DNA from 3 places in the Exiguobacterium sp. GL_137 genome. Region 3 is predicted to be linked to each of the others. Evidence: riboswitches for the same ligand, from Rfam matches in the RefSeq annotation. Region 3 holds a riboswitch; each other region holds the start of a gene.

Region 1 (3,165 bases), 290 kb from region 3:
CAGAAGGTCATCCGGATGTAGCGCCGGACGATGGCAATCGTCAGGATGAACAGTGCGATGACGATTGTTGACAGGATGGCAGCATCGATTTGTGCGACAGGCGTCAGGGCAAAACGTGTTGCGATAATCATGGTGCCGGTGACGAGTGCACTAGGTAAGCCGCCGAACATCATGGCAATGACGATGGGGACAATTCGTAAATCAATCCGGGCGACATCGATTTGGATGCTGTTGAACATCAAGAGTACAGAAATCAATCCGGCGATGAAGCCTAACACGAGTCGGATGTTCAGATTCGTGTTCGGTGTAATCCGCGGGTGATTTCGAAAAGGTAGAAACAAAAGAGTGATCGTTGTAAACAGTAGACAAAAATTGATGATGAAATTATTCATGATGGACAACAAATCCTCCCAGCTCCTCGTAAACGCATTTCCAATAAGATAGTTCTAGTATACCCATTTTAATAACGGCAAGAAATGGAAAAATGTTTAGGGAAACATGGCAAGTCGACAAAAAAGACAAAGTACACAGTCAAGTGAACTTTGTCAGCGAAAAAAATAAATATTTTTTTAAAACAATTTTTAGGAAGAAACAGCCTCTTCATCCATCGTTAAAAGGATCTTATCGAAGACCTGGACCATCGCATGAAGCTCTTCTTCGGTGAGTGTACCAAAACGGTCTTGGAGATATTTCCGGCGGACGATTTCAAGTTCGTGGAAAGCGGCTTCACCTTCGGCCGTCAATGCTAAAACAATCGATCTTCTGTCGTCCGTCGAACGCGTCCGCGTAACGAATCCGGCTTTATACAGACGATCAGTCAAAGCCGTTACCTGACTTGTCGCAAGCTCAAACTGTTCTGCGAGTAGAGTCGGACGTTGGGGACCATTTTCGGACAGGCTGCGCAAAATGAAAAATTCACTCCGCGTCGCGGTTCCTTCAAACAGTCGGTTGAGTTCGCGGCGTAATGTCCGGAGAATGACCCGCATTTGTTCCTCTAATCGATAGGTCAGTTGATCACGTTCTTGTGGCATTCAAGCAACATCCTTTCTCTCGGTTAACTTCTATAATTTAGTGTACTAAAAATTACGGAATCTTACCACGGATAGCGGAAATTTCAAAAAAAGAATTGACAATTTGAAGACGTTTTGTGTAACATGACGAAGTAATAACGAAATTATAACTAACTTAATTAGTTCTCACTCAACCAGTGGGATGGAGGTTGCAGTTCTTATAAGTACAGTCACGGATGTCGTCAAGCGGCAGATGAGGTGACTGAAAAGGAAGAATTGCCGAAATCAATCATCGCTTTGAAGATGATCGATTGGGATTAGATCGAACAGGTCTAATACTGTCACAGGTCAGATCTGACTTGTGGGGAGCTATCTTTCACGACGGTAGAATGGGGCGCATCCTTTTTACTATGTTGCGTTCTCATCTTCCTTCTGGAAGGTGAGGGCGCTTTTTGTTTTTTTTCGATTCAAAAAGTGTCCTCTCAAAAATTTAAAAAAGAGAGAAGCGAATAAGATGAATACTTTACAACCCCAAAGAAAACTCGATTCAACTGAAGAAGGATTAAAACGCGGTCTGCAAGCCCGTCACATGTCGATGATTGCGATTGGCGGAGCCATCGGAACCGGTTTATTCATTGCCTCCGGTGCGTCCGTTGCAGCTGCCGGTCCGGGCGGTGCCCTGTTATCGTATGCGGTCGTCGGATTGATGGTGTACTTTTTAATGACGAGCCTTGGTGAGATGGCCGCTTACATGCCGGTCGCCGGTTCCTTCTCGACCTACGGTGCGAAGTTCGTTGATCCATCGTTTGGTTTTGCACTCGGTTGGAACTACTGGTACAACTGGGCAGTCACGATTGCCGTTGAACTCGTTGCGGCCCAAATCGTCATGACATACTGGTTCCCGGATGTTCCAGGTTTTTATTTCAGTGCCATCTTCTTGTTACTGATGATTGGTTTAAATTACTTCTCCGTTAAAGGATTCGGTGAAGCCGAATACTGGTTCGCGATGATCAAGGTCGTCACAGTCATCATCTTCTTGATTGTCGGAGTCGCGATGATTTTTGGTGTCTTCACATCAGAAGCGCCGGTCGGCTTTAAAAACTTTGCATTAGGTGATGCACCGTTCGTCGGAGGCATTCCAGCCGTTATCGGTATCATCTTGGTCGCCGGTTTCAGCTTCCAGGGAACCGAACTTGTCGGAATCGCGGCAGGCGAATCCGAAGATCCGGAAAAAAACGTCCCGAAAGCTGTTAAACAAGTCTTTTGGCGGATTCTTCTCTTTTATGTATTTGCGATTTTTGTCATCGGCATGTTGATTCCGTATACAAGTCCGAACCTGGTTTCAAACGATATTACCGATGTAGCAGTCAGTCCGTTCACACTTGTTTTTGAAAAAGCCGGTCTCGCGTTCTCGGCAGCATTGATGAACGCCGTCATCCTGACGTCTGTTTTATCAGCCGGGAACTCCGGGATGTACGCATCGACACGGATGCTGTACACATTGGCACGCCAAGGTGACGCGCCGAAAATGTTCGCACAAGTCTCGAAAAACGGTGTTCCCCGTAATGCCTTGCTCGCAACTGGGGCAATCGGCGCACTTTGCTTCCTGACATCGATGTTTGGCGGACAGGTCTACCTCTGGTTGTTGAATGCTTCCGGGATGACCGGTTTCATCGCATGGCTCGGTATCGCGATCAGCCATTACCGTTTCCGTAAAGGATTCCTTGCGCAAGGTCATTCACTCAGTGACTTGCCGTACGTTGCACCTGCTTTCCCGTTTGGACCGCTCTTTGCCTTCGGACTTTGTTTCCTTGTCATCGTCGGTCAAAACTATGCCGCATTCCTCGCGGATCAAATTGATTGGGTTGGAATCGCCGCGACATATGTCGGTATTCCGTTATTCCTTGCTTTCTGGTTAGGTCATAAATTTAAAAACCGGACATCGGTCGTTCCTTATTCAGAAATGGAATTCCCGAAACATCCGCGTTCGTAAGGTAAAAGTCGATTCCGTTTCAAACGGAGTCGGCTTTTTTTTGATGGATGTTGAAAAAGAAATAATCTAGAAAAGCATATCAAACAGTAAAAAATCGTATAAGATAAAAGAAAAATGGAGGCGACCTCAGTGAACTATTGGTATCACTTTAAACGGGCATTC
Region 2 (3,165 bases), 570 kb from region 3:
TAATTCCTCCAGCGCTGCATAAGGCGTCGGTTCGTACCGGTTATAATGGCTGAATGCATTATAAAGATGCTGAATATCAATCGTCTCGATGCGTAGCCGTTCTTCGTACTCTTTTTCATTCATATTTGATTCCTTCTTTCAAGCATTGTTGGTTTCATCGTACTATACTATGGATGTAAGCATTTCATTCTATAAGGGGGACTATCCAATGATCGTTGTTACGAATCGGATTAAAGTCAAAAAAGGAATGGCAGCAGCACTCGCACCACGCTTTACCCGTCCGAGTGGTCTTGACTCGATGAAGGGATTTGTTCGTGTCGAAGTTTTACTGACACAAGGTCTCGAAGAACACGATGAAATGAACGTCAACATGTACTGGGAAGACATGAAGGATTTTGAAGTATGGCGGAACAGTGATGATTTTAAAGAGTCACATAAGCGTCCGGCACCGTCAGACGGCAAACAAGAAGAATCTCCAATGCTTGGAAGTGAAATCATCACGTATGAAGTGGCTTCTGTCAAAGAACGAACTTCTTTATAATTCATGTCAGAACCGCCTTGCCTCCAATTTGGTCGCAAGGTTTTTTTATTCTTAAGAGACCCCTCACTATATTGATATGGGTTTAAATTGTATGTAATACCATTATTTGTTATCATAGGTCCAATACAGAAAGAGAGAGGACTTATCATGCTGAATTCATTATCGATTTTTGAACAGGCCATCCGCGCCTTACCGATTGATCGGTCCTTGACGCGCCAGGACTTGTTCACAGACGGTTTCCTATTACAACAGGAACAGGAATTATCCGTTTACTACTCACCAATCGGAGAATATATCAATCGCTCTGCCAAAATAGTCTTCATTGGCATCACACCAGGATTTGAACAAATGCGCATTGCTTATGAAGAAGCGGCTGATGCCTTCCACCATGGTGCAACAATCGAAGAAGCATCGAAAATCGTCAAATACAGTGCCAGTTTCGCCGGTCCCATGCGGCGTAATTTGACAATAATGTTAGATGAACTCGAATTAAATCGTCTGCTGAATATTCCTTCAACAGCCACCTTATTTCATGCAAATCAGAATCTGTTGCACACGACTTCGATTCTGAGACATCCTGTTTTTTACCGGGACAAAAATTATACGGGACATCAACCAAAGATTGACCGAACACCGTTGCTGCAACATTACGCGTATGAGCACTTCGCAGCGGAATTGAATCAGTTACCCCACCCTGTCATTTTGGTCCCGTTCGGACGTGTCGTCGAGTCAACTGTCCGGACATTGCTTCATCAGGGACGAATTAAAAAACATACTGTATTATTTGGTTTCCCGCATCCTTCTGGTGCAAATGGACACCGGAAGCGACAGTTTGAAGAAAATAAAGACTATTTGATGAAGCAGTTAACTTCCTACTTCGATACTTAACAAACAGCCTTAATTTTTTAAAAGAAATAGGATAAGATTTTCCTATAAAAAGAATATGACTATTCTATCGATGAGGTAGAGGCGCGGTGTTGATGAGTATTTGGTCTGAGGATGACAACGAAGACGATCAAAGAAAGGTGATGCCGCCGAAGTATCGTCACGTGTCAGACGTGACCATGCTGGTCGAATCGGGAAAGACCCGTTCGATTGCCATACGCATGTTGTATGGAGCGCTCCAATTCGGCTAAGAAAGACGCATCCAGCAAGGGTGTCGGCTTTGTTGCCGGTGCCCTTGCTTTTTTCTGTGCAACGGGTCTCATCTTCTAAAAAAGGAGGAGGAACCACAACAATGGTCAACTATTCAGATTCTATCGTTGCGCTTGTCCCGGCAATCGTTGCCATCGTTTTAGCAATTGTCACACGAAAAGTCGTCATTTCACTTGGTGTCGGCATTTTGATTGGTGCCTTACTGCTTCACAGCTTCAATCCGGTGGATACCGTTGTTTATCTCGGAAAAAACATCTTCAGTCTGTTTTGGGCAGACGGTGCGTTAAATGAATGGAATGTCTTATTACTCGTTTTCTTACTGTTACTCGGTGTCTTGTCTACACTGATACAAACATCCGGCGGTGCCCGTGCTTTCGGCGAATGGGCGACGACACATGTCAAGACGGCACGTGGTGCAAGGCTTGCCGCTTTCGGATTAGGTATTTTGATTTTCATCGATGATTACTTTAACAGTCTGGCCGTCGGAAATGTCAGTCGTCCGTTAACGGATCGTCGCGGTGTCTCGCGCGCCAAACTGGCGTATATCATCGATTCCACCGCTGCACCGGTCTGTGTCATCAGTCCATTATCGAGTTGGGGTGCATTCATCATCTCGATTATCGCAGGAATCTTGACGACCCATTCAATCACTGATTACTCGGCGTTCAGTGCGTTCCTGATGATTGTGCCGTTAAACTTCTACGCCATCTTCGCTTTGTTACTGACACTCTACATCGCCTATACGGGAATTGCCGTTGGACCGATGCGGACGCACGAGTTGCGGGCCTTACAAGGTGAATTGTTTGACGCCAACAAAGGGACACCAATGGGGATGGCAGAAGAAGTCAAGGAACACGATGGCGGTAAAGTCCGTGACTTGGTTGTTCCAATCGTCGTGTTAGTCATTGCGACCATCACAGCCCTTCTTTGGACAGGTGCCCAGGCACTTGCGGCTGACGATCGGCCTTTTTCGTTAATCGGCGCCTTTGAAGCAACAGACGTGACGCGCTCACTTGTTTCTGGTGTCATCATCAGTTTAGTCGTTGCGTTCCTGATGATGATCGGTCGGAAAATTCCGGCACGTGATTACCGCATCAGTATCTGGGCGGGCATGAAATCGATGTGGCCCGCTGTCGTTATTCTGTTGTTTGCCTGGACGATCATCGCGGTCATCGGTGACATGAAGACCGGGGATTATCTCGCAAGTTTCATCAGCAAATCGATTCCCGCTTCTTATCTGCCGTTCCTTCTATTCTTGATTGCCAGTATCATGGCATTCTCGACCGGAACGAGTTGGGGGACGTTCGGAATCATGTTACCGATCGGAGCCGATTTGATCATGGCGGTTGATCCAAGTCTGTTGTTACCAACACTTGCCGCTGTTCTTGCCGGATCTGTCTTCGGGGACCATTGTTCACCGATTTCCGATACGACGATTCTCAGTTCGACCGGTGCCGGTTCGCATCATA
Region 3 (3,165 bases):
CCGTGTCAAACTCTATAAAGGGAATGCAACCGTTACAGGACGTCAGTCAGCCGTTTCATTGTACGACGAGAAACTCGCGACCTACACAAAAGAAGATGCCTTTGATCACGAAGCAGCGAAAGGATTCATTAAATTGCATGGTCTTGCGATTGCGACACATGCCAGTGTCCATCGTCAGGAAGGCGTGAAAAAATGACGAAACTATGGGGCGGACGTTTTACGGAAAGTGCTTCCGCTCAAGCGGAAGCCTTCGGCGCATCGATTTCATTTGATCAGAAATTAGCCGCCGTTGATTTGCAAGGGAGTCTTGCGCATGCACAGATGTTGTATGAACAAGGGATTCTTGAGAAAACCGAGTGGCAACAAATTGAAGCCGGGCTGAAACAGTTACAAACGACACTCGATCAGCACGTCTACACGACGGTTGACGAAGATATCCACATGAATCTTGAACGGTTGCTGACGGAACAGATTGGTCCCGTTGCCGGGAAGCTGCACACGGCGCGCAGTCGAAACGATCAGGTCGCGACTGATTTGCATCTCTGGATGGAACAACATGTTCTCGAACTCCTGACCAGCATCCGTAATCTGCAATCCGTCATTACGGAACAAGCGGAGCAACATGTCGAGACGGTCATGCCGGGTTACACCCATCTGCAGCGGGCACAGCCGATTTCACTGGCACATCACTTGCTCGCTTACTTTTGGATGTTTGAACGGGATGCCGATCGGTTGACGGATAACTTAAAGCGGATCCGGATGTCGCCGCTCGGTGCAGGGGCACTGGCGGGAACGACTTTCCCGATTGACCGGTTCAAGTCAGCCGAGCTGCTTGGTTTTGAACAGGTCTATCCGAATAGCCTGGATGCGGTCTCGGACCGGGACTTCGTCATCGAGTATCTCGGTATCGCCTCAACAGTGATGATGCACTTGTCACGCTTTTGCGAAGAAATCATCATCTGGGCTTCACAGGAGTTTTCATTCATCGAATTATCCGACGCGTTTTCAACGGGATCGAGTATGATGCCACAGAAAAAAAATCCGGATTTCGCAGAACTGATTCGCGGTAAAACAGGACGTGTCTATGGTAACCTGATGGGCTTCCTGACGACGATGAAGGCTCTTCCGCTCGCTTACAATAAAGATATGCAAGAAGATAAAGAGGGTGTCTTTGATACCGCTGATACGGTGTTACAATCCGTTCAAATTTTTACAGGCATGATCGAATCCGCTACGTTTAAGACAGAAGCGCTCAAGAAGGCGACGATGCAAGACTTCTCGAATGCAACGGAACTGGCAGATTATCTGGTCACAAAAGGGATTCCGTTCCGGGAAGCGCATGAAATCGTCGGGAAAGCCGTCCTACATTGTGTGCAGAGCGGATGTTTCTTAAAAGATTTGACGCTGTCGACGTATCAGACGTTCCATCCGGTCATTGCGGAAGATGTATATCCGTTGCTCGATCCGGTTCAAGCCGTCGCACGACGGGGAAGTTACGGCGGGACCGGTTTTACAGCCGTCCGGGAACAACTCACATTAGCGAAGAAGTACCTTGAAAAATGATAAAATTCAAAAAAAGTTTGGCAAATCACTGGATTTAACAAAAAATGTTTGCTATAACTGTAACTAACAACCGACAGATAGAGGCGCGGATGACATCAGTAGCAACACTTACAAAGGCAAGCATGCCAAGTGATGTGAAAGGGGAAATCCGCCGAAGTGAACAGGAAAATGCTTTTTCCTGATTGCTGGTACAACGGTTAAGATCCGTTGTACTGCCGAAACCCACGTTTCGGAGCGCTATCTTACGTAAAAGAACGAATGACACTGTCATCGTTTGTCCGATCGTGATAACGACGGGCCGTAGGAACGCTCCTACCGGCCCGTCGTTTTTTTCTGTTTCGGGACAAAAGGAGATAGGATTGTGACAACTGTACTTAAATTTGGTGGTAGTTCGGTTGCGACTGTCGAACAGATTCAGTCAATTGCGAATTATTTGAAGAATCGGACGGATCAAGGGGAGAAATTAGTCGTCGTCGTATCAGCGATGGGGAAAATGACGGATTCATTGATTGCCCAAGCACAAGCGATTACCGACCGGCCGGAACGGCGCGAACTGGATCGTCTGCTTGCAATCGGAGAAGAACAGACGATTTCGTTACTCAGCATCGCGCTGAATTCACTCGGGACAAAAGCCTTGTCGCAAACGGGAGCCCAAGCCGGCATCAGTACGATGGGGCTGCATACGAAAAGTAAAATCAAACAAATCGACGGTGAACTGCTCCGGAAAAAACTTGAAACCTACGATGTGATCATCGTCGCCGGTTTCCAAGGGGTCAATGAACTGGGGGATGTCACGACACTCGGACGCGGCGGATCAGATACGACAGCCGTTGCCTTAGCAGCCGTCCTTGATAAACGTTGTGAGATCTATACGGATGTTGACGGTGTCTATACGGCAGATCCACGGATTCATGCTGCAGCGCAGCCGATTCCGCACATTTCATACGATGAGATGATGGAAATGAGTGCTCTTGGCTCAAAAGTCATGGAGATGCGCAGTGTCGAACTCGGTAAAAAATACGGCGTCCACATCTTCGTCGGAAAAACACTAGAATCGAAAAGAGGGACTTGGATTATGGAGGCAACGGAAACGATGGAACAGAAAGCAGTAACGAGTGTCAGTGTGACGAAAAACGTCCTGACGGTATCAATCAAACACGTTCCACAGACGAATTCAGCGGTCGCGGATATCTTTGAACTGTTGTCAGGTCGCCACGTCAACATTGATATGATCAGTCAGACGACGTTTGACAGTGACATCTTCCTTTCCTTCTCTTGTCCGTTAGACGAAGAAGAGTTTTTGGAAGAGGCCTTGCAGGATATCATCAATCGTTTCCCGACCGTCAAAGTCGATCGTCATAACCAACATGCCAAATTATCGGTCGTCGGAATCGGCATGCGGGACGCAACCGGCGTCGCTTCGAAATTATTTGCGATTTTCCGGGCCGAAAACATCACGTTTTATCAGGTTACAACATCAGAGATCAGCATCTCATATACGATTGCCCAAGCTGACATCGAACGGACCGTCGCAGCAATTGCTCAAGCATTCGACCTGTAAGGAGGAAATCATATGTATCATGTCGCAGTCATTGGCGCAAC

What was found. A riboswitch is a leader RNA that binds a small molecule or an ion and turns the genes downstream of it on or off. The one in region 3 is predicted to bind lysine.
Region 1: another riboswitch for lysine. It lies ahead of AC3IRK_RS01220 (amino acid permease); the one in region 3 lies ahead of AC3IRK_RS02630 (aspartate kinase).
Region 2: another riboswitch for lysine. It lies ahead of AC3IRK_RS15360 (Na+/H+ antiporter NhaC family protein); the one in region 3 lies ahead of AC3IRK_RS02630 (aspartate kinase).

What each region holds. Positions count from the first base shown of each region.
Region 1 is NZ_CM174406.1:205,390-208,554, forward strand. Features, by position in the region: gene AC3IRK_RS01210 (GGDEF domain-containing protein) at 1-392, opposite strand, end outside; gene AC3IRK_RS01215 (MarR family winged helix-turn-helix transcriptional regulator) at 582-1,031, opposite strand; lysine riboswitch at 1,206-1,390, shown strand; gene AC3IRK_RS01220 (amino acid permease) at 1,525-3,003, shown strand; gene AC3IRK_RS01225 (hypothetical protein) at 3,133-3,165, shown strand, end outside.
Region 2 is NZ_CM174406.1:2,952,052-2,955,216, forward strand. Features, by position in the region: gene AC3IRK_RS15345 (methyltransferase) at 1-123, opposite strand, end outside; gene AC3IRK_RS15350 (heme oxygenase) at 209-541, shown strand; gene AC3IRK_RS15355 (uracil-DNA glycosylase family protein) at 689-1,429, shown strand; lysine riboswitch at 1,498-1,673, shown strand; gene AC3IRK_RS15360 (Na+/H+ antiporter NhaC family protein) at 1,779-3,165, shown strand, end outside.
Region 3 is NZ_CM174406.1:498,264-501,428, forward strand. Features, by position in the region: gene AC3IRK_RS02620 (argininosuccinate synthase) at 1-196, shown strand, start outside; gene argH (argininosuccinate lyase) at 193-1,563, shown strand; lysine riboswitch at 1,634-1,811, shown strand; gene AC3IRK_RS02630 (aspartate kinase) at 1,925-3,124, shown strand; gene AC3IRK_RS02635 (aspartate-semialdehyde dehydrogenase) at 3,137-3,165, shown strand, end outside.